DNA from 2 places in the Thioalkalivibrio sp. ALE16 genome. Region 2 is predicted to be linked to the other one. Evidence: predicted binding sites of a transcription regulator. Region 2 holds the regulator's gene; the other holds the start of a gene.
The links. Region 2 encodes FliA, which starts transcription of late flagellar genes. Its sites were predicted from a motif close to GCTAAAGTTNNNNNNNNNNCNGCCGATA; they were not measured.
Positions count from the first base shown of each region.

Region 1: F627_RS0102390 (YjfB family protein) is a predicted target of FliA. The motif match lies at 1,188-1,215, and genes of this name have one in related genera.

Region 1 is NZ_KB906355.1:89,726-99,747, forward strand. Features, by position in the region: gene F627_RS0102385 (class I SAM-dependent methyltransferase) at 87-716, shown strand; gene F627_RS0102390 (YjfB family protein) at 909-1,121, opposite strand; gene F627_RS0102395 (YceI family protein) at 1,680-2,318, opposite strand; gene F627_RS0102400 (CDP-alcohol phosphatidyltransferase family protein) at 2,311-3,087, opposite strand; gene F627_RS0102405 (zinc-binding alcohol dehydrogenase) at 3,252-4,253, shown strand; gene F627_RS0102410 (6-carboxytetrahydropterin synthase) at 4,283-4,681, shown strand; gene F627_RS0102415 (glycosyltransferase) at 4,989-6,023, shown strand; gene F627_RS0102420 (hypothetical protein) at 6,020-6,841, shown strand; gene F627_RS0102425 (hypothetical protein) at 6,938-7,606, shown strand; gene F627_RS0102430 (sigma-54-dependent Fis family transcriptional regulator) at 7,710-9,101, opposite strand; gene F627_RS0102435 (efflux RND transporter periplasmic adaptor subunit) at 9,532-10,022, shown strand, end outside.
Region 2 is NZ_KB906358.1:144,960-154,981, forward strand. Features, by position in the region: gene motD (flagellar motor protein MotD) at 1-572, opposite strand, end outside; gene F627_RS0106090 (flagellar motor protein) at 580-1,323, opposite strand; gene F627_RS0106095 (chemotaxis response regulator protein-glutamate methylesterase) at 1,325-2,437, opposite strand; gene F627_RS0106100 (chemotaxis protein CheA) at 2,440-4,557, opposite strand; gene F627_RS0106105 (protein phosphatase CheZ) at 4,603-5,367, opposite strand; gene cheY (chemotaxis response regulator CheY) at 5,463-5,843, opposite strand; gene F627_RS0106115 (RNA polymerase sigma factor FliA) at 5,885-6,652, opposite strand; gene F627_RS0106120 (MinD/ParA family protein) at 6,649-7,473, opposite strand; partial or broken gene flhF (flagellar biosynthesis protein FlhF) at 7,642-8,749, opposite strand; gene flhA (flagellar biosynthesis protein FlhA) at 8,798-10,022, opposite strand, start outside.

The sequences.
Region 1 (10,022 bases), on a different contig from region 2:
AGTGGACAGGGACTGTGGAAACAGGTTCCTGACAGTCGCCGAAAGAATGTGCTGGGCGTCACATTTTCCTGTCCCCGGGAGTCTCGATGCGCGGTCTGGAACAGATCCCCTGGTTGTACGACGGCCTGATGGCCGGTGCCGAGCTGCTGGGTCTGCGACGCTGGCGCCGGCGCCTGGTGGCGGGCGCGAACGGCCGGGTGCTGGAGATCGGCTGCGGGACCGGGCGTGACCTGCCGCTGTTCGCGGACCCGGGGCGGGTCATCGGCATCGACCCGGACCTGGCGGCCCTGCGCCGGGCCCGCCGGCGGGCGCCTGCCGTGCCGCTGGTGGTGGCGCGGGCCGAGGCCCTGCCGTTTGCCGATGGCACGTTCGATACCGTGGTCTCCGGCCTGGTGTTCTGCAGCGTGCAGGACCCGCCACGGGCCCTCGGCGAGGTGCGTCGGGTGCTGGCGGAGGCGGGCGAGCTGCGCATGCTGGAGCATGTACGTCACACGCGGCCGCTGCTGGCCCGCGCCCAGGACCGGGTGCAGCCGGCCTGGACCTGCATCACCGGCGGCTGTCACCCGAACCGTGATACCGAGGCCGCGGTGGAACAGGCCGGCTTCTGCATCGACCCGGAAGACCGTCTGGCGCGGGGCGTCATGCGGCGCTTCGCCGCGCGGGTCTGCCGTGCGCCCGCGGATGCGTCCAGGCGTAATGCCGGCGATGGGGGCTGAAGGGCAAGGGCCTTTGTTCACCACGAAGGGCACGAAGATACGAAGGAAGGGCAAGGGCGTGTGACCACAGAGGTCACGGAGGACACGGAGAAAGTCGATCGTTGCCGGAACGGGGCGGGGGATGGTCCAGTAATGAGAAGGCCCCGGGCATGGGTGCGCCGGGGCCTTTCTGGACGGACAGTTGGTAACGTCTCAGGCGGTCGTGTTGATGTTGGTGCCGACGTTGTCCGGCAGACCCTGAGTGGCGGCCTGCATCTCGCCGATGTCGGGCATGGCCTGCAGCATCGACTGAGCCGCCATCTCCTGCGACTCCATCGTCTTCTTCTGCACGGCCACATCCTTCTGCATGGCCACCTGCTGCTGGCTGTTCTGCGTGGCCATCGCGGCAATCGCGCTTGCGTCCATCTCGTACTCCCGGTTCTGAATGTGCAGGCCCGTTGCACTCGATAGGGGGAACGGGCCTGTCCCCGGTGACGGCTGAATCCCCGCAGACTTGAGCCCCCGAACCGGATTTTTTTCAGAAGGTTCCTGTTCTACGGCACCATCGCCGTGCGACCGGGCTCCCCGCCCTTCTCCATACCCTGGCTGGTTCGATCTGCCCTGGCCCTTCCTTCGTATCTTCGTGCCCTTCGTGGTGAACAGCATCCTTGACCTTCAATGGGCGTTTCGCTCGCCTCGTCCGCATCCTGCCCATTTCGGGGCGATCGCGACCTGCGCCTTCGGGGTGCGCGGTGACATGGGTGCCAGGGTCCGGAGATCCCGGCTCTTCGCTTCACTGCGGCCGGGGTGACGGGGGAGTGTTGCCCCGTGCCCCGCGATCACCCGTCAGCAACGTCGGCTCCAGCGCGTCGCCCTGTAGTCAGTCCTTCTCCGTGTCCTCTGTGCCCTCCGTGGTGCAATCCGCCCTGGCCCTTCTTCGTGCCTTCGTGTGCTTCGTGGTGAATACATTCAGTCGGCGGGGCGTTACTGGCGCTGGGCCTCGAACTCGATGATCAGTTCGACTTCGTCGCCGACGATGTCGCGGGTCAGGCCGTAGGTCATGCCGAAGTCGGAGCGGTTGAAGCTGCCGCGCATCGACGCACCGAGAACGTACGGTCGGCCGAACAGGCCGCCGAGCGGGAACGGGTAGCGCCCGACCTTGTTGATCGTCACGTCGAGGTGGATGGTGCGGGTCTCGCCCAGCAGCTCGAGCCCGCCGCTGAGGCGCCCGGTGTTCTCGCCGGTCGGCTCGTAGCGCGTGGCGGTAAAGCGCATCTCCGGGTATTCCTCGACGTTCAGGAAGTCCTCGTTGCGCAGGTGGTCGTCGCGCTCGGCGTGGTTGGTGAACACGCTGTCGGTCTGGATGACGAAGTAGCCGTCACCCAGCTCGCCCGTGTCGGGGTCGAAGACGAACTCGCCCTCGGCCTCCAGGAACATGCCCAGGACCTTGGCATAGCCGGCATGATCGACCAGGAAGCCGACCGCGAAGTGGTCGGGGTCGATGACCCAGCGGTCGGCATCGGCCAGGGCCTGCGCGGGCAGCGCGAGGGCCGTGGCCAGCAGGCCACCCAGCAGCAGGCGGCGCAGGCGGGCGGGGCGGCGGTTGTTGCGGGCGTCAGTCATGACACACCTCCGGTCGGTGGCGGTACAGCCAGTGGATATCCACGGCAAAGGACAGGCCCAGAGCCAGCAGGCCGGCCAGGGCGATGGTGATGGCGGCGGGTGCGGGCAGGCCGGGGATCAGGACCAGTAGCAGGACCACGGTCTGCAACACGCAGACGGCCTGGCGGCGCCGGCTGGGCGGCAGCGGTGCGGCCAGCCAGGGCAGGGGGCGGGCGGCCAGCACGAAGGCGTAGCGCATCAGGCCGATCAGGATCACCCAAGGGCCGACCGCCGTCATCTGCCAGGCGAGGATCGACAGGGCGAGGATCATGGCGGCGTCCAGCTCCATGTCGAAGCGGGCGCCGAACGCGGTGGCGCTGTCCGTGCGGCGCGCGACGGCCCCGTCCACCCCGTCCAGCACCAGTGCCAGGCCCGCGAGGGCGATCACCCACAGCGCCAGCACCGGCTCGTCCGGGGTAGGGGCGGCCAGGACCAGGCCGCCGAGCGGGGCGGTCAGGGCGGCGCGCAGGAGCGTGACCCGGTTGGCCGGGCCAGGGCCGCGCCCGGCGGGCGCCACTCCGGTCGCCGGGGTGCGGCTGGCGAGGATGGCACCCAGCACCAGCCAGAGCGTGACGAAACCGGCGACGGTTGGCAGGCTCGTGGGCGCGTGCCAAACCAGTGCACCGGTTACGGCGAGGCCGGCCAGGCCCGCGAGCAGCCAGTCGGTCGCCCAGACCCGCAGGCCGGCCTGCAGGCGCAACGGGAAAGGCTTGGCGGGGGAAGACTCCATGCGGGGATTGTAGCGCTCCGTTGGCGATCGTCCTGGGGGCGCGCGGGTGGCACGCCCTGGTCTTGCGACCATGCGGGGCACCGGGAGTTGCCGGTCGCTGCGCCCTTCGCCCAAACTGCACGGATGATCACGTGGCAGCGCACCCCGTTTCCGGGCCCCTCCCGGTGAGCACGGCCGACTCCGAACAGGCGTTCTGGGTCACCGGTCCGGGCACGGGCGCGTTGCGCCCGGAGGCGCTGGCGGAGCCAGGCCCGGACGTGGTGCGGGTGCGCACGCAGTTCTCGGCGATCAGCCGCGGGACCGAGTCGCTGGTGTTCCACGGTCGGGTGCCGGAGAGCCAGTATCAGGCGATGCGCGCGCCGTTCCAGGCGGGCGAATTCCCGTGGCCGGTGAAGTACGGCTACATCAGTGTCGGCACGGTCGAGGCGGGCGGCGCGGCGCACGGGCTGGGCGGGCAACGGGTGTTCTGCCTGTATCCGCATCAAAGCGCCTACACGGTGCCGGCCGCCGCGGTGGTGCCGATACCGGATGCCGTGCCTTCGGGGCGCGCGGTGCTGGCGGCCAACATGGAAACGGCCATCAACGCGGTCTGGGATCTGCAACCGGGTCCGGGGGATCGCCTCGCGGTGATCGGCGCCGGCGTGGTGGGCCTGCTGGTGGCCGGGCTGCTGCGGGCGATCCCGGGCACTGAGGTCACGCTGATCGACCCCAATCCCGCCCGTGAACCCGTGGCGGCGGCGCTGGGATTGTCGCTCTGCACGCCGGAGGCGGCGCGGGGGAACCCGGAGCTGCAGGGGCTGGACGGGGTGGTTCATGCCAGCGGCAACCCGGCCGGGCTGGCGCAGGCCCTGGCGCTGGCCGGGGTCGAGGCGCGGGTGGTGGAGATGAGCTGGTACGGCGACCAGCCGGTGCCGGCACCACTGGGCGAGGCGTTCCATTCGCGGCGGCTCACACTGCGCAGCTCGCAGGTGGGGCGTATCCCGCCGGAGCGCGCGGCGCGCTGGGATTACCGTCGCCGCCTGGCGCTTGCATTGTCCCTGCTGGCCGATCCGGCACTCGATGCGCTGATTACCGGCGAGGATGCCTTCGCCGACCTGCCCGCGGCGATGGCCCGCGTCACGGGGCCCGAGGCCGCCCGCACCCTTTGCCACCGCATCCGCTACTGATCCTTTACTTCCAGACGGGGAACCACCCGATGTACAGCCTGAACGTGCGTGACCACTTCATGATTGCTCACAGCTTCGCCGGCGAGACCTTTGGCCCGGCGCAGAAGCTGCACGGCGCGACCTATGTGGTCGATGTCACCTTCCGCCGCCGGGCGCTGGACGCGGACGGACTGGTGGTGGATATCGGCCGCGCCAGCGAGGTCGTGAAGGCCCTTCTGGCGGATCTCAATTACCAGAACCTGGACGAGCGCGAGGAGTTTCGCGGCCAGAACACGACCACCGAGTTTCTGGCCCACGCGCTGCACCAGCGCGTGGCAAGCGCCATCCATGCCGGCGAGCTGGGCGAGTCCGCGCGCGAGCTGGATGCGGTGTGCGTAACGCTGAACGAGTCGCATATTGCCTGGGCCAGCTACGAGGCCGCGCCCTGAGCGGAATGCGCGAACAAGGGAAACACTGATTAATGTGCACGCCCGCGTTGGTACCCCAGGTTTTCCGAGACAAGGCGCGGTGCGCAGCCGGTAGTGGTTCTACCGGCAAGCGTCGCAACGCAGGATCGGGGAATCTGGGGTACCAACCCCAAGGGGCTCGGCCGCCCGTTGCTATCAAAAACGGGCGCGCGCACAGCGTTGCGGTTCCCTTGTGCAGAATGACTGCACGGCGGTCACCGCGCATTAAACGCACGCAAAAGCGACTCGAGCGCGAGCGGGCACATTGATCAGTGTTTCCCTAGCGTTCGTGGTTCCGGGCGCGCTGGATCAGCGTACCGGGGGCTATCGCTACGACGCGCGCATGGTCGCGGGTCTGCGGGCGCGCGGCTGGCGGGTCGCGGTCCACGAACTGGACGGTTGCTTCCCGGGGCCGGATCCCGAGGCCGCGGCGGCGCTGGATACCGCGCTTGCGGGCATTCCCGATGCCGGGGGTGTGCTGCTGGACGGACTGGCGGCGGGGGCCTTCCCCGAGGTGCTGGCCCGACATGCTGTGCGCTTGCGCCTGATCTACCTGCTGCATCATCCGCTGGGGCTGGAGACCGGCCTGGCGCCGGCGCGGTCGGAGGACCTGCTCGCGCGGGAGCGCGCTGCCCTCGGGCACGTGCGGGGTGTGGTCGCGACCAGTGCCTTTACGGCGGGGCAGGTGGCCGCCTGGGGCATGCCCCCGGAGCGACTGCAGGCGATCCCGCCCGGCGTCGAGGCGCGCCCGCCTGCGACCGGTCCGGCGCCCGGCGCGCCGCGGCTGTTGCTCTGCGTGGGGACGGTGGTCCCGCGCAAGGGGCAGCTGGAACTGGTGCAGGCCCTGGCCCGGCTTGAGGCCGAGAACTGGCGGGCGGTGCTGGTGGGCGCGCGCGATCGGGATGCGGCGTATGCCCGGCGGGTGGAGACGGCGATCGCGGCGGCCGGGCTGGAGGGTCGCATCGAATGGGCCGGCGAGTGCGACGATGCGATGCTGGAGGGCTGGTACGCGCAGGCGTCGGTGTTCGTCCTGCCCAGTGTCTACGAGGGTTTTGGCATGGCCTACACCGAGGCCATGGCCCGAGGGCTTCCGGTGATCGGGACCACTGGTGGTGCGATCCCGGGGACCGTCCCCGAGGCCGCCGGGCGTCTGGTGCCGCCGGGTGATATCGGGGCGCTGGCTGGGGCCATCGAGGGATTGTTGCGCGACCCGCGGGGGCGCGAACGGATGGGCCGGGCGGCCCGCGCGGCCATGACGGAACGACCGGACTGGGACGGTGCGGTGGCCGCGCTGGAGCGAACGCTGGAGGACTGGCTGCGATGACCGAGACCTTCGACGCCGACTGGCTCGCCCTGCGCGAACCCGCGGATCACGCGGCGCGCTCGGACGCGCTGGTTGCGATGCTGGGCGCGGCGCTGGCCGGCCGGGTGACGGGGGATGCCCTGAGGGTCACCGATCTTGGCAGCGGGACCGGCTCCAACCTGCGCTATCTCGCGCCCCGGCTGCCGACCCCGCAACACTGGCGGCTGGTGGATCACGATAAGGGGTTGCTGCAGCGCGCGGCGGCCCCGGGCCCCGGGGTCGCGCTCGAGCGGCGGGTGACCGATCTGGCGGCAGACCCGGCGGCGGCGCTCGCGGGGGACGAGCCGCTGGTGACGGCGGCGGCGTTGCTGGATCTGGTGTCCGAAGCCTGGCTTGCCCGGCTGCTGGAGGGCTGTGCCCGCCAGGGGACGGCGGTCCTGTTCGCGCTGAGCTATGACGGGCGGATCCGCTGGTCGGATCCGCAGCCCCTGGATGCCGAGCTGGAGGATGCGGTGAATCGGCATCAGCGTTCGGACAAGGGCCTGGGGCCGGCGCTGGGCCCGACCGCCGCGTCGGTCTGCGCGGCCCGGCTCGAGGCGCACGGGCATCGCGTGGAAACGCGCGCGAGCGACTGGCGCCTGGATGCCGGGCAGGCGAAGCTGGGGGCGGCCCTGATCGACGGTTGGGTGGATGCGGCCTGCGAGGTCGTGCCAGATCGCGCGGCCGCGTTGCAGGCCTGGGGCGAGTCGCGGGCACGCGCCCTTGCCCGGGGCGAGGTCGAGCTGGTGGTCGGTCACCAGGACGTGCTGGGATTGCCGCCGGCTTGGGCGCGCGGGTGAATCGCGGGGTTCGGCAGGAAATCCCGGTACCCGTTTCGCTGGACGTTGAACCCGTGCAGGATAGAATCGGACGGGGATAACCGGAAAAGGTGAGGCATGGAACAGGCAGATAACAAGCAGAGAAGTTTCCTGAGTCGCTGGTGGATCCTGATCGTGATCGTGCTGTGGCTGATCGCCTGGTCGGCGCGGGACGTGCTGGCGCCCAGCGTGGAGGCGGTGCCGGAGGACGAAGACGTCGAGGCCGTGGCCGTGGCGGAGGATGATCCGGCGGCCGAGTCGCGCACGCCCGCGAGCCCGCCGCGCGAGGGCCGCCTGTCGGAGGGCGATATGGACCCGATGACCGGCGAGGCCTACGAGCGCGACGACGACACCGGCATGCATCGGCCGATTCCGGACCCGCGGGAGCAGCCGCGCACCACGGCCGACGGCGAGCCGGTGAGCGAGGAGCAGGTCGCGCGCCAGGTGCAGGAGGCGCTGGAGAACGGTCGCGCCGCGTACTGGAGTGACGGGCCGGAGGCTGCGGCTGCTGTCCTGCGGACCGCGCTGGCGGACATTCCGGCGACGGCCGCTCAGCGTGCCGACCTCTACGGCGAGCTGGGCAACGCCCTCTATGCTGCGGGGGATGCCCGCGGGGCCATGCGGGCATGGGACAGCGCCCTGGACCTGCTGCCCGCCGGCGAGCGACGCGTGATGGTCGAGCGCCTGGCGCCGGTGTATGACCGTCACCACCGGGACGGGGCGCGTCACCTGCGCCAGTTCCGGTAGTAGCGATCCCGGGCCGCCGTGCCCGGGCGATCAGAAAGGCCCCGGAGATGCACATCTCCGGGGCCTTTTGTCGTGTGGAGGCGCCGCGTCCGGCTAGTGCTCCTCAAACCAACTGGTAGCGGTGCAGCTTGCGCCACAGGGTACTGCGATCCATGCCGAGGGCGCGTGCGGTCTGCGAGCGGTTGCCGGCATGGGCCACCAGCGCCTCGCGCAGGCGCCGCGCCTCGGGATGTTCGCTGGCCTGGGTGCCATTGGCGCCAAGACTATTCGGCTCGGCACTGGCGGTGCGGCCGTGGTCATGCCCGTTGGTACGCGGGGCATGGATCGTGTCGCCCATGTCTGCATCCACCCGGATCGGCTGGGGCAGGGGGAAGTCGTCGACCTGGCCATCCCGGGCGTGCAGGGTCAGGCACTCGAAGACGTTCTCCAGTTCGCGGAAGTTGCCCGGCCAGGGGTGTTCCTGCAGCTTTTCCTTCAGATGGGGCGCGATGCGGATGCCGTGATGCACCTCGTAGGCCTGCAGCGTGGCCGCGAGATCGCGGGGACGATCGCGTAGCGGCGGGATGTCCACTGTTGCGACGGCCAGTCGGTAGAAGAGGTCGGTGCGGAATTCGCCGGCCTCCACCTGGCTGCGCAGATCCTGGTTCGACGCGGCGAGAATGCGCACGTCCACCTGCCGGGTGGTGTTCTCCCCCACGCGTTCGAAGGCGCCGTCCTGCACGGCGCGCAGCAGCTTGGCCTGCAGCCGCTGACTCATCTCCCCGATCTCGTCGAGAAACAGCGTGCCGCCATCGGCGGACTCGAAGCGCCCGATGCGGTCACTGACCGCCCCGGAGAAGGCACCCCGGGTATGACCGAAGAGCTCGGATTCGAGCAGTTCCTCGGGGATCGCCGCGCAGTTGATCTCGACAAACGGCGCCTCGGCGCGGCGGCTGGCCTGGTGGATCGCACGCGCCAGGCGGGTCTTGCCGGTGCCGGATTCGCCCAGCAGCATCACGCGCACATCGCTGGCGGCGACGCGCCGCGCGAACTGGAGGGTGGGGCGGCAATGGGCGTCATGGGAATGGAAGTGGCTGTCATCGAGTCCGTCCCGACCATCCTCGCTAACGGTCTCCACCGAGGTGGTGCGCCGGCGCTGCGGCTGCAGGGTGATCAGGCGCAGCGCGCGGGCGTCGTCGTTCAGGCGCAGGGGCTGGCTGATGACCTCCAGTGGCAGGGTCTCGTCCTCCAGTTCGGCCATCAGCGAGAAGTGCAGGGCGTGCGGGGTGCGGTTGGCGTCGGCGTCGTCGTCGCCGGCGGCGACGGCGGCCTCTTTCAGATGTGCCTCGAGATTCAGCGACCCGAGCTGGTCCAGGGTCAGGGGGGTATCCGGGGGGATTTGCAGGGTCTGGTGAAAGGCCGGGTTGGCGAACAGGACCCGGCCCCGGGTATCGCTGATGAGGTGTGGATCCCGACTGTGTCGGATGCAGATCTCGGCCAGTTCGGTTGTGGTCATCCCGCCTCCTTTTTCTTGTTGGAGGGGCCGGCGGCAGCGGGACGGTGTTGCAACACCCGGGGCCTCCTGCAACACCCGGGAATCCCCCGTTTCGCCAATCCCTGTCTCGGTTATAGCGCGAAACGGGGGTGTTGCAACAGGTGTGCCCTGAATATCAGCAAATCAGAATCAAGTGATTGATTTATAAGAATGTCACAATACTGGCATATACGTTGCTTGTAGTTCGGCATGAGTTCTTCTACATACTGGGATATGGATACCCGCTTCGGTGGTCATCCGGCTGACACCGGTCGCCGGACCAGGCTCGTTGCCGTTTCCCCCGGCAGTCGGTCGGCTGCGGCCCATCGTTTGCCCAGGCCCCGGCGCGTGCAGGCGCGCAGGCCCGGCACCCCCTCTCTCATCGCGGCATTCGGCGCGAGGTAGGACGATCATGATTGCTCGAGTCTCCCGACGCCTTCTGGCCCGGACCCTGCTGGGTGCGGCACTGGCACTGCCTCTGTGGGGCCTGTCGCTGGTGCATGCCTCCGGCCCCGTCCTCACGGTGGAGCCGGATCAGGCGGCCACCCAGACGGTCAGTGGCACGGTGATTCCCTTCCGCGAGGTCACGCTGACGGCGCAGTCCTCGGGGCGCGTGGTCGACGTAGCCGGTGCCGAGGGCGACCGTTTCGAACAGGGGACCGTGCTGGTAGCGATCAGCGATGACCGGCTGCGCGCCCAGCGCCAGGCGGCCGAGGCCGAGATGCGTACCGCCGAGGCTGCGATCCGCGAGGCCCAGATGCAGTACGGCCGCGAGATGATTTCGCCGCAGTCGCGCAACATCGGGCAGATGCCCGGCATGGGCGTGCCATCGATGTTCGACCAGATGTTTACCCAGCCGATGGGCCAGTTCATGGGCATGGGCGACCCCGCGCTGGACCGACG
Region 2 (10,022 bases):
GACACCCGCGGGGCCAGGATGCCCCCCACTTCCTGCAACAACGCCTCGGCCTCCGGGTTCAGCGTCGCCGACCCGGACGGGAACAGCAGGCGGCTGGTGATCTCGATCTCCAGCCAGTAGGCCTCCCGGGTCACGCGCAGGTCGCCCTGGTCGATCCACTGCGCCATGGCCTGTTCGATCTCGCGGGCGGTCTCCGCCAGTTCGTCGAGAAAGGCCTGCATGCCGGCGTCGTCGGGGCTGTCGTCCAGCATCCCGCTCAGCGCCATGTCGATGGGCTGCGGACCGTCCTCCACCAGCCCCGGCTGGACCTCGATCGGCACCAGTGCGCGGAGATCCTGCGGGGTGCGGTCGCGTGCCACGGTGGGATCCCCCACCTGAATCGGCTCCGCCTGCATGGGCGCCCGGAAGGCATCCACCAGGGACTCCGACAGCACGCGATATTTGCCATCATCCACCGACGAGATCGCGTACATCACGACGAAGAACGCAAGCAGCAGCGTGACCAGGTCCCCGTAAGGAATGGCCCATGCTTCGTGATTCTGATGTTCCTCCGCCCGCTTGCGTCGCGCCATGGTGACCTCACTCGTGGATGAAGCCACTCAGCTTGCTTTCGATATTCCGCGGGTTTTCGCCCTCGGCGATCGCGATCAGGCCTTCCATCAGCATTTGCTGGTGTTGCGAGCGGTTCTGAATAATCGACTTTAACTTGTTGGCCAGCGGAAGGAACAGCAGGTTGGCCGAGGCGATCCCGTAGATGGTCGCCACGAAGGCCGCGGCGATCCCCGCCCCCAGCTTGCTCGGATCCGCCAGGTTCTGCATCACCGCCATCAGGCCCATGACCGCCCCCACGATACCCAGGGTCGGCGCATAGATGCCCATGCTCTCGAACACCTTCGCACCCTGCATGTCGAAGTGCTCGCGGTTGTCGAGGTCGGCCTCGAGGATCTGGCGGATGGTCTGCGGCTCGCTACCGTCGACCAGCAGTTGCAGCCCCTTGCGAGCGAAGCCGTCGCTCTCCTCGTCGGCGAGGGTCTCCAGCCCGAGCAGGCCTTCCTTGCGCGCCACATGCGACCATTCCACGATCTGCTCGACCATGGCCCGGTTGTCGATCTTCGGCGGCTTGAAGGCCCACGGCAGGATCCGCATCCCGTGCATGAACACCGTCAGGCGCGCCTGCACCAGGGTCGCCCCCAGCGTCCCCAGCACCACGATCACGAACGCCGCAGCATTCCACAGTGCGCCCAGGCCGCTGCCCTTGGCAATGCTGCCTCCGAGCACGGCCACCAGCCCCAGCGTCACCCCGATGAGGCTCAGGATATCCATGTCAGCAGAACCCCTTGACCAGCGCGGGACCGATCTCGGGCAGCGGATAGACGTGATCGGACAAACCGGCCTCTGCCACCGCCGCCGGCATCCCGTAGACCACGCACGTCGCCGCGTCCTGCGACCAGACCTGCGCCCCGGCCCCTTTCAGCGCCCGCGCACCCTCGCGACCGTCCGCACCCATCCCGGTCAGCACGACCGCGAGGACCTGTCCGCGCAGCGCATCCACGGCGGAGCTGAATGCGGCGTCCACGCTTGGCTTGTAGATCGTGCCCAGCGGGCTCTCCGCGATGCGCACATGGGTCTGGCTGCCCCGTTCCAGAGTCAGCTGCATGCCCCCGGGGGCCAGCAGGGCCACGCCCGGCTTCAGGGCATCGCCGTCCTTCGCCTGGCGCACCTCGATGTTGCACATCGCGTTCAGCCGGTCGGCAAAGGCCGGCGTGAAGCTGGCCGGCATGTGCTGGACCAGCACAATCGGCAACGGGAAACTGGCTGGTAGCGGTTTCAGCACCTCCTGCAGGGCGACCGGCCCCCCCGTGGAAGTCCCGATCAGGACCGCCCGCAGTTGCCGCAGGGGTGTTGGCGGCCGGGTGCGCGCGACCGGCGGCTGTTGCTTGGCAGCGTCTGCGGCCTGACGGTCGGCTTCTTCCCGCCGCGCGGTCGGCCGCGACTCGCGGGCCGGTGTGCTGGTGCCCGGCGCGCTGGCCGAGCGCGCGCGGCTGCGCGACAGCGAACGCACCCGGCGGCGCAGCAGCATGCGGGCGCTGTCCTCGTCGCCCGCCATGTCGCTGAACCGCTTGGGGAGGAAGTCCACCGCCCCGGCCTCCAGCGCATCCAGGGTGGCCTGGGCGCCTTCGGTAGTCAGGCTGGAGAACATCAGGATCGGCCGCGGACTCTCGGCCATGATCTTGCGCACCGCGGTGATGCCGTCCATCACTGGCATCTCGATATCCATGGTCACGACATCGGGGTCGAGCTCGCGCACCTTTGCGATCGCCTGCTCGCCGTTCTCGGCCGAGCCGACCACCTCGATGCCCGAGTCGGAATCCAGAATCTCCGCAATGCGCCGACGAAAGAACCCGGAGTCGTCGACGACCAGAACCCTGATCGGCATCCTCAGCCCTCGCTCGTGCGCGATGCGCGGCGGGGACGGCCGGACATCTGCAGTTGCCGCATCAGGATGGTCACCAGATCCGAGACATCCAGGATCAACGCGATCCCGCCATCCCCGGTAATCGTGGCGCCCGCCAGGCCCTTCACGCCCTGCAGATTCTGCCCAAGGGGCTTGATGACGACCTCTTCCTGACCGACCAGGTCATCCACCACCAGACCTACCTTGCGATCGGCGGTATGCACCACGACCACATGGGCGTCCTTGCGCGGCTCGGGCTCGTGGCCCGGCTTCAGCCAGCGCTTGAGGTAGTGAATCGGCAGTGCCTGCTTGCGCACGATGATGACCTCCTGGTCATCCACGTAATGCGTCTTCGTCAGGTCCAGATCCAGGATCTCGGATACCGACGCCAGCGGGATGGCGAAGCGCCGGCCATCCAGGATCACCATCAGCGCGGGCAGGATCGCCAGCGTCAGGGGCAGCTTGACCCGCAGCGTGGTGCCCACGCCCACCTCGGAGTCGATCTCGATGGTGCCGTTGAGCTGCGAGATCTTGGTCTTGACCACGTCCATCCCGACCCCGCGGCCGGAGACGTCGGAGATCTCGGTCTTGGTCGAGAAGCCGGCCATGAAGATCACGTTGAAGGCCTCGCGATCGGTCATGCGCTCGGCCATGGCCGGTTCCATCAGGCCTTTCTCCACGGCCTTGCGCCGCAGGGCCTGCGGGTCCATGCCGCCGCCGTCGTCCTTGATCAGCAGCGCGATGTGATCGCCTTCCTGAGCGGCCCCCAGCACTACGGTCCCCTTGCGCGGCTTGCCCGCCGCCTCGCGTACCTCGGGGGTCTCGATGCCGTGGTCCACGGCATTCCGGACCAGGTGCACCAGCGGATCCGACAGGGCCTCGACCAGGTTCTTGTCGAGGTCGGTGTCCTCGCCGAAGATCTCCAGCTCGATCTCCTTGCCCAGATTGCGGGAGAGATCGCGGATCACGCGCGGGAAGCGGTTGAAGACCTTCTTCACCGGCTGCATGCGGGTCTTCATCACCGAGGTCTGCAGATCCGAGGTCACCAGGGCCAGGGAGCTGATCGCCTTGCCCAGCTCGTCATCGACATGCTGCGAGCGCAGCATGCTCAGCCGGTTGCGCACCAGTACCAGCTCGCCCACCAGGTTCATGATCTCGTCCAGGCGCTCGGTGTCGACGCGCACGGAAGTCTCGCCCTGCGGGGCTGCCCGGCCGCCCCCCTCGGCACCCCCGCCGCCGGCACGCGCGCCGCCACCGCCCTGGACTCCTGCAGGGGTATCGGCGGGCGCGGCGGCCTTCTCCGTTTCGGCCGGTTCGGGCTTCGCCGACGGGGCTTCCGCAGGTTCGTCGTCTGCGGGGCTGGGGACTGCCCCGGTAGCGGCCGGCCCGGCGCCCTTGGCCTGCAGCTCGTCCAGCAGGTTCTCGAATTCGTCGTCGGTGATCAGGTCGCCGGAGCCACTCGCATCCTCCGCAGCCGGTTCTTCTCCGGCCGCATCGCCCGCGGTGGAGCCCGTCTCCACGGGCTTCGGCGGCTGATCGCCGTGCAGGCTGTCGAGCAGGGCCTCGAATTCGTCGTCGGTGATCTCGTCATCGGCGCCGACCATCGCGTCGCCATCCGCCGCCGGTTCCGCATCCGTATCCGCTTGCGGTTCGGGCTCTGGCTCCGGCTCGGGTTCCGGGGGCGGCGGCGCGGCGGGCTCCGCCGCCACGTCCTCGTTGTTCGCCATGCGCCGGAGGTTTTCCACCAGGTCGGCCTCGGCGGGCGTGGGATCCACGCCGGAGCGCAGGTCCCCGAACATCACGTTCAGGGTATCCAGCACCCGCAGCATGGTGTCCATCAGGTGACTGTCCGCCCGCCGCTCACCGTTACGCAGCAGGTTGAAGACGTCCTCCGCGTGATGGCACACGGTCACCAGGGGGTCCAGGCTCAGGAAGCCGGCTCCGCCCTTGATGGTATGGAAGCTACGAAAGACCGCATTCAGCAGATCCCGGTCATCCGGATTCTGTTCCAGGTCGATGAGTTGCTCGTTGAGCCCCTCCAGCAGTTCCCCGGCCTCGATCAGGAAGTCCTGAAGGATTTCGTCATTGGGGTCGATGGCCATTCAGTCTCTCCGGTCGCGTGGCGCCATTCGCATGAGGGGAACTGCCTAGAAGCCCAGGCTCGATAGCAGATCGTCCACCTCGTCCTGTCCTTGAACGACATCCGCGGCGGAATCTTGAGTCTTGGGCACGCTGGGACCGTGACCCTTGCGGTCCGCCTCGCGTTGTTCAAGCGACGCCTCGGCCGCCTCGACCTGCTCCATGCGCCCACTGGAGAGCCGGATCAGGGACACCAGGTTCTCTTCCAGGTCGGTCACCAGCTGGATCACGCGGCGAATCACCTGGCCGGTAATGTCCTGATAGCTCTGTGCCATCAGCACCTCGGAGAGCAGCCGGCGCAGCTCCTCGGTGTCTTCCCCCGCCTGCGCGAAGAACGTGTCGAGCTCGCGGGCAAAGTCCCGGAACTCCTCCACCGAGAGCTGGCGGTTGCGAAAGCGCGTCCACTTCGCCGTCAGGTCGGCCGCCTGCTGGCTGAACGACTCCGCGATCGGCAGGCTCGACTCGATGGCATTCATGGTGTCGTGGGCCGCCTGTTCGGTCATCGTGACCACGTAATTCAGGCGTTCCTTTGCGTCCGGGATCTCCGCCTGGGTCAGTTCGACCAGACGCGAATCGCCGCGGAAGCTTTGCAGGGCCTCGTGAAGATCACGGGTCAGCTTGCCCAGCTCGTCGAAGAGTTCGCGGTCATAGGGGCGTGCCAGATCCTGCACCAGCGCCCGGGCGCCCGTGTCGTCGCCCGCCTCCAGCGTCTTGACCAGCTGCCGCGCAAGCTCCAGCTGATCGTCGCGTGGTGGGTGTTCCTGTTCAGTCATGAGAAGCCTCTTGCGGGTACGGCGCGGAAGGTTTCGGACAACGCCCGCGGCGGTCGGTGCCACGGGCGCCGGGCATATCGGTCACAGGCGCATGATTATCCCTGTGCTTCAATGCGTTCGAAGATCTTGTCGATCTTTTCCTTCAGCGTCTCGGCGGTGAACGGCTTGACCACGTAGCCGTTCACGCCCGCCTCGGCCGCCTCGACGATCTGGTCGCGCTTGGCCTCCGCCGTCACCATCAGCACCGGCATGGACTTGAGGTTCGGGTCGGCGCGCACGGCCTTCAGCAAGTCGATCCCCGGCATGTTGGGCATGTTCCAGTCGGTGATCAGAAAGTCGAAATCCCCGTTCTGCAGCATCGGCAGCGCGGTGCTGCCGTCGTCGGCTTCCTGGGTATTGTTGAAGCCAAGATCACGCAACAGGTTCTTGATAATGCGCCGCATCGTGGAAAAGTCGTCCACGATGAGAATCTTCATTCCCTTGTCCACACGTCACTCCGGGATTCGTAGGGTGGGTTTTAGAATAACTGCAAAGCCGTACCGTCTTCGAGCCACGAACCCAGGCGGGCACGCAGTCGAATGGTGGCCTGACTTCGGATCTGGCTGACGCGCGACTCGGTCACGCCCAGCACGGCACCGATCTCGCGCAGGTTGAGCTCTTCGATGTAGTAGAGCGACAGCACCAGCCGCTCGCGTTCGGGGAGGTCGCCGAGGGCTTCGGCCAGTTCCTGACGGAACTCACCGGCCTCGAGGGTGCGGGCCGGCGACACCTCCTGCCCTTCGATCACGCGATCAGCCCCGTCGTCACCCCCGCCGAGGTCGTCCAAAGCGAACAGGTGGGCCCCGGCGTGATCCTGCAGCATCTCGTAGTACCGGTCGATCGGCACGTCCAGCTCGGCGGCGACCTCGCTGCCACGCGCCGCCCGCCCCTCGCGCGCCTCGACGGTCTGGATCGCCGCGGCAATACGCCGACTGTTGCGGTGCACCGAACGCGGTGTCCAGTCACTGCGGCGCAGCTCGTCGATCATCGCGCCACGGATGCGGATGCCGGCGTAGGTGGCAAAGGTCGCGCCCTGGCCGCCCTCGAACTGGCGCGCCGCCTCGAGCAGCCCGATCATGCCCGCCTGAATCAGATCATCCACCTGCACCGAGGCGGGGAGCCGCGCCATCAGGTGATGGGCGATGCGGTGGACCAGCTCGACGTGATCGGCAATCAGCTGTTCGTGTCCGCCGCTGGCCGCGGAGGTCGCCTGATAGCCGGAAAGTCGATTACGCGTCGTCATCATGCGCTCTGCAGCATCCGTTCCACGAAAAACCCGACGCCACCGTGGTCACCGCCCCCCACCGGCCAGCGGTCCACGGTCCGTGCCAGTTCGGCAAAGGCCTTCCCCGCCGGGCTCCCGGGGTACTGCTGTACCACTGGCGCGCGTTTCTGCACCGCCTTGCGCAGGTGATCGTCCATCGGAATATAGCCGGCCAGGTCGAGCACCACCTCCGGCAGGTAGTTGCCGCAGACGGTATTGAGCTTCTGCATCAGTCGCTCGGCGCCTTCGCGGCCGTCGACCATGTTCGTCACCATGCGGAAGCGACGCAGGCCATGATCGCGGTGCAGGACCTTGATCAGGGCATAGGCGTCGGTAATCGAGGCGGGCTCGTCGCAGACCACCACCAGGGTCTCCTGGACCGCGCGGCAGAACGACGTCACGGATTCCTGCAGGCCGGCCGCGGTGTCCACGATCAGCACATCCAGGGGTTTGCGATAGGCGCTGAAGGCATGGATCAGACCGGCATGCTCGGCCGGCGTCAGGTTGGCCATCGCCGCGATCCCCGAAGCCGAAGGCACCACCTTTACCCCGTCCGGCCCCTGGACGAGCACATCCTCCAGGCTGTCCACATCACCGGTCACCAGGTCGTGCAGCGTGCGCTCGGGACGCATCCCCAGCAGCAGGTCCACGTTGGCCAGGCCCAGATCGGCGTCGAACAGCATGACCTCGCGCCCGAGCCGGGCCAGGCCCACCGACAGGTTCACCGATACGTTGGTCTTGCCCACCCCGCCCTTGCCCGAGGCAACCGCGATGACCTTCAACGGCTTGTTAGTGCGTGGCATAGCGCCCCTTCCCGACCGGTTGAATCAGTTCCAGCGTGGCGGGCTCCGCCGCCCGTGCCGGACGTGCCTGGGCGCGCGCGCGTCGCGGCGGTTCCATCTCCGCCAGGCGCTCGGCCGCCCAGGTCTCGCGGGCATTGGCCGCTGCCCCGGGTTCATCGGCGGCATCCTCCAGGGCCAGTCGGGTCAGATACCCGGTATCGACCCGGTGAAAGTCCTCGGCAATACGCTGGCCATCACTGACGAACCCCAGCCCCAGGTGCTGATCGAGCAGTACGGACAGGACCTCGCCCAGCTCCTCGGCCTCGTCCAGCTTGGTCAGCACCAGCGCCGAGGGCTCCGCCTTGCGAAATGCCTCCAGCACCCGCCGCAATGCGCTCCCCTGGGTCGTCGCCGACACCACCAGCCAGCTCTCGGCCCGGATGTCCGGCGGCAGGTGCGCGAACAAGGATTCGTCCTCCACTGCCCGCGGGGCCAGTCCCGCCGTATCCACCAGGATCAGGTGCCCATCCTCCACGCGGCGCGCCAGTTCGCGCAACTCTCGCGCGTTCTGCAGCACCCGCACCGAGATCCCCGCCATCTGGGCGAAGGCCTGCAACTGGCGCGTGGCCCCGATGCGCTGGCTGTCCAGGGTGACCAGCGTAACCGAATCCGGGCCCATGCGGCGGATCTGGCGCAGCGCGATGCGGGCCAGCGTGGTGGTCTTGCCAACGCCGGTGGGCCCGACGAGTGCCAGCAGGCCGCCCTCGTCCAGGATGTCCGGTCGGTGGGTGGCAATCGCGCCCGACAACCGTGCCCGCAGGCGTTCCCAGGCCTGTTCCGGCGAGCTGTCATCGAGAATGCTTCCGGCCAGGCTGCGCGCCAGGGCCTCGCTGAACCCGCGGTCGATCAGGCGCGCCTTGCATTCCGCCGCCAGCGGGTGGCGGGCCGCCCAGCGCGCCTCTTCGCTCTCCGCATACTGGCGCGTCATCAGGCTGCGCAGGTCGCGCAGCTCCTGCCGCATGGCGGTCAGCTCCGGGTCGGCCGGCCACGACGCTGCGGCCTGACCGGCGCCGCGCTCGCGAGCCGGCCGGGCGGTTGTGCTCGCTTCGCGGCTCGTCGCGGGCGCGTCCTGCGCGGCTACCGGCTCCGACGCTGCGCCGTCCTCCAGCGCCGCGACCACCTCCAGCCAGCCGTCGACCCGGCGACTGGACAGGATGACCGCGTCCTCGCCCTGCTGCTCGCGCACCTGGCGCATCGCGTCACGCATGTCCCGGGCCCGATATCGTCTGACGTTCATGCTTTTTCTCCTGCGCCGCTCGCGCGGCGGAACCCTTCATCGTGTCGTTCAGGCGGACTGCTTCTGCGACTCTTCCTGGCCGACGGTGGCGACCACCCGGATCCGGCGATTGTCCGGAATCTCGGTGAAGGCCAGCACGGTCAGACTGCGGACCGCGCCGCGCAGCCACCCGGCGATCCAGGAGCGGATCTCCGGTGCCACCACCAGGACCGCCGGCTGTCCGGCCGTCTCCTGGCGGCGGGCCGCATCGGCCACCGAGCGCTGCAGCCGCTCCGCCAGCCCGGGCTCCAGTCCAACCGTGCCGCCCGAGCTCCCCTGCAGGGACTTATGCAAGAGCTGTTCCAACGACGGATCCAGCGCGATCAGGGGCAGCTCGTCCTCCGGCCCCACCAGGTCCTGCACGATCGAGCGCGCCAGGGCCACCCGCACCGCCGCGGTCAAAGTGCCGGGATCCTGACTCTTGACCCCCTCGTCTGCCAGGGTTTCGGCGATCGTGCGCAGGTCGCGGATCGAGACTTGCTCGGCCAGCAGGTTCTGCAGCACCTTCAGCACGATGGACAGGGACAGCGTCTTGGGCACCAGGTTTTCCACCAGCTTCGGCGAATGGCGCGCCAGCTGGTCGAGCAGGTGCTGCGCCTCCTCGTGGCCGATCAGGCGATGCGCGTTCTCGCGGAACACCTGTGACAGATGGGTCGCGATCACCGTGGCGCAGTCGACCACGGTATAGCCGGCACCCTGGGCCTGGTCGCGGTCCGCCGGGTCGATCCAAAGCGCATCCAGATTGAACGTCGGGTCCTTGGTCGGCGTGCCCGGCACCGTCCCGAACACCTCGCCCGGATTGATCGCCAGTTCGCGCTCGGGGAAGACCTCGGCCTCGGCCACGGTCACGCCCAGCAGGCTGATGCGGTAGGCATTCGGGCTCAGTTCGAGGTTGTCGCGGATATGCACCGGCTGCAGCAGGAATCCCAGCTCCTGCGAGAGCTTGCGCCGCACGCCCTTGATCCGGCCCATCAGCTGGCCGTCCTGGGTGCGATCCACCAGCGGGATCAGGCGATAGCCCACCTCCAGCGACACCAGATCCACCGGCGGCACGTCTTCCCAGGTCAGGTCGCGATCCTCGGACCGGGCCCCGCCCTCGTCCTCCTGCGGGATGCGCTCCACCTCCACCTCGGCCTCGCGGGCCTGGCGCTTGAGCAGGTATGCCCCGCCGAAGATAAGCGCGGCCAGGCCCAGGAACACGGCATTGGGCATGCCCGGCACGATCCCCAGTGCG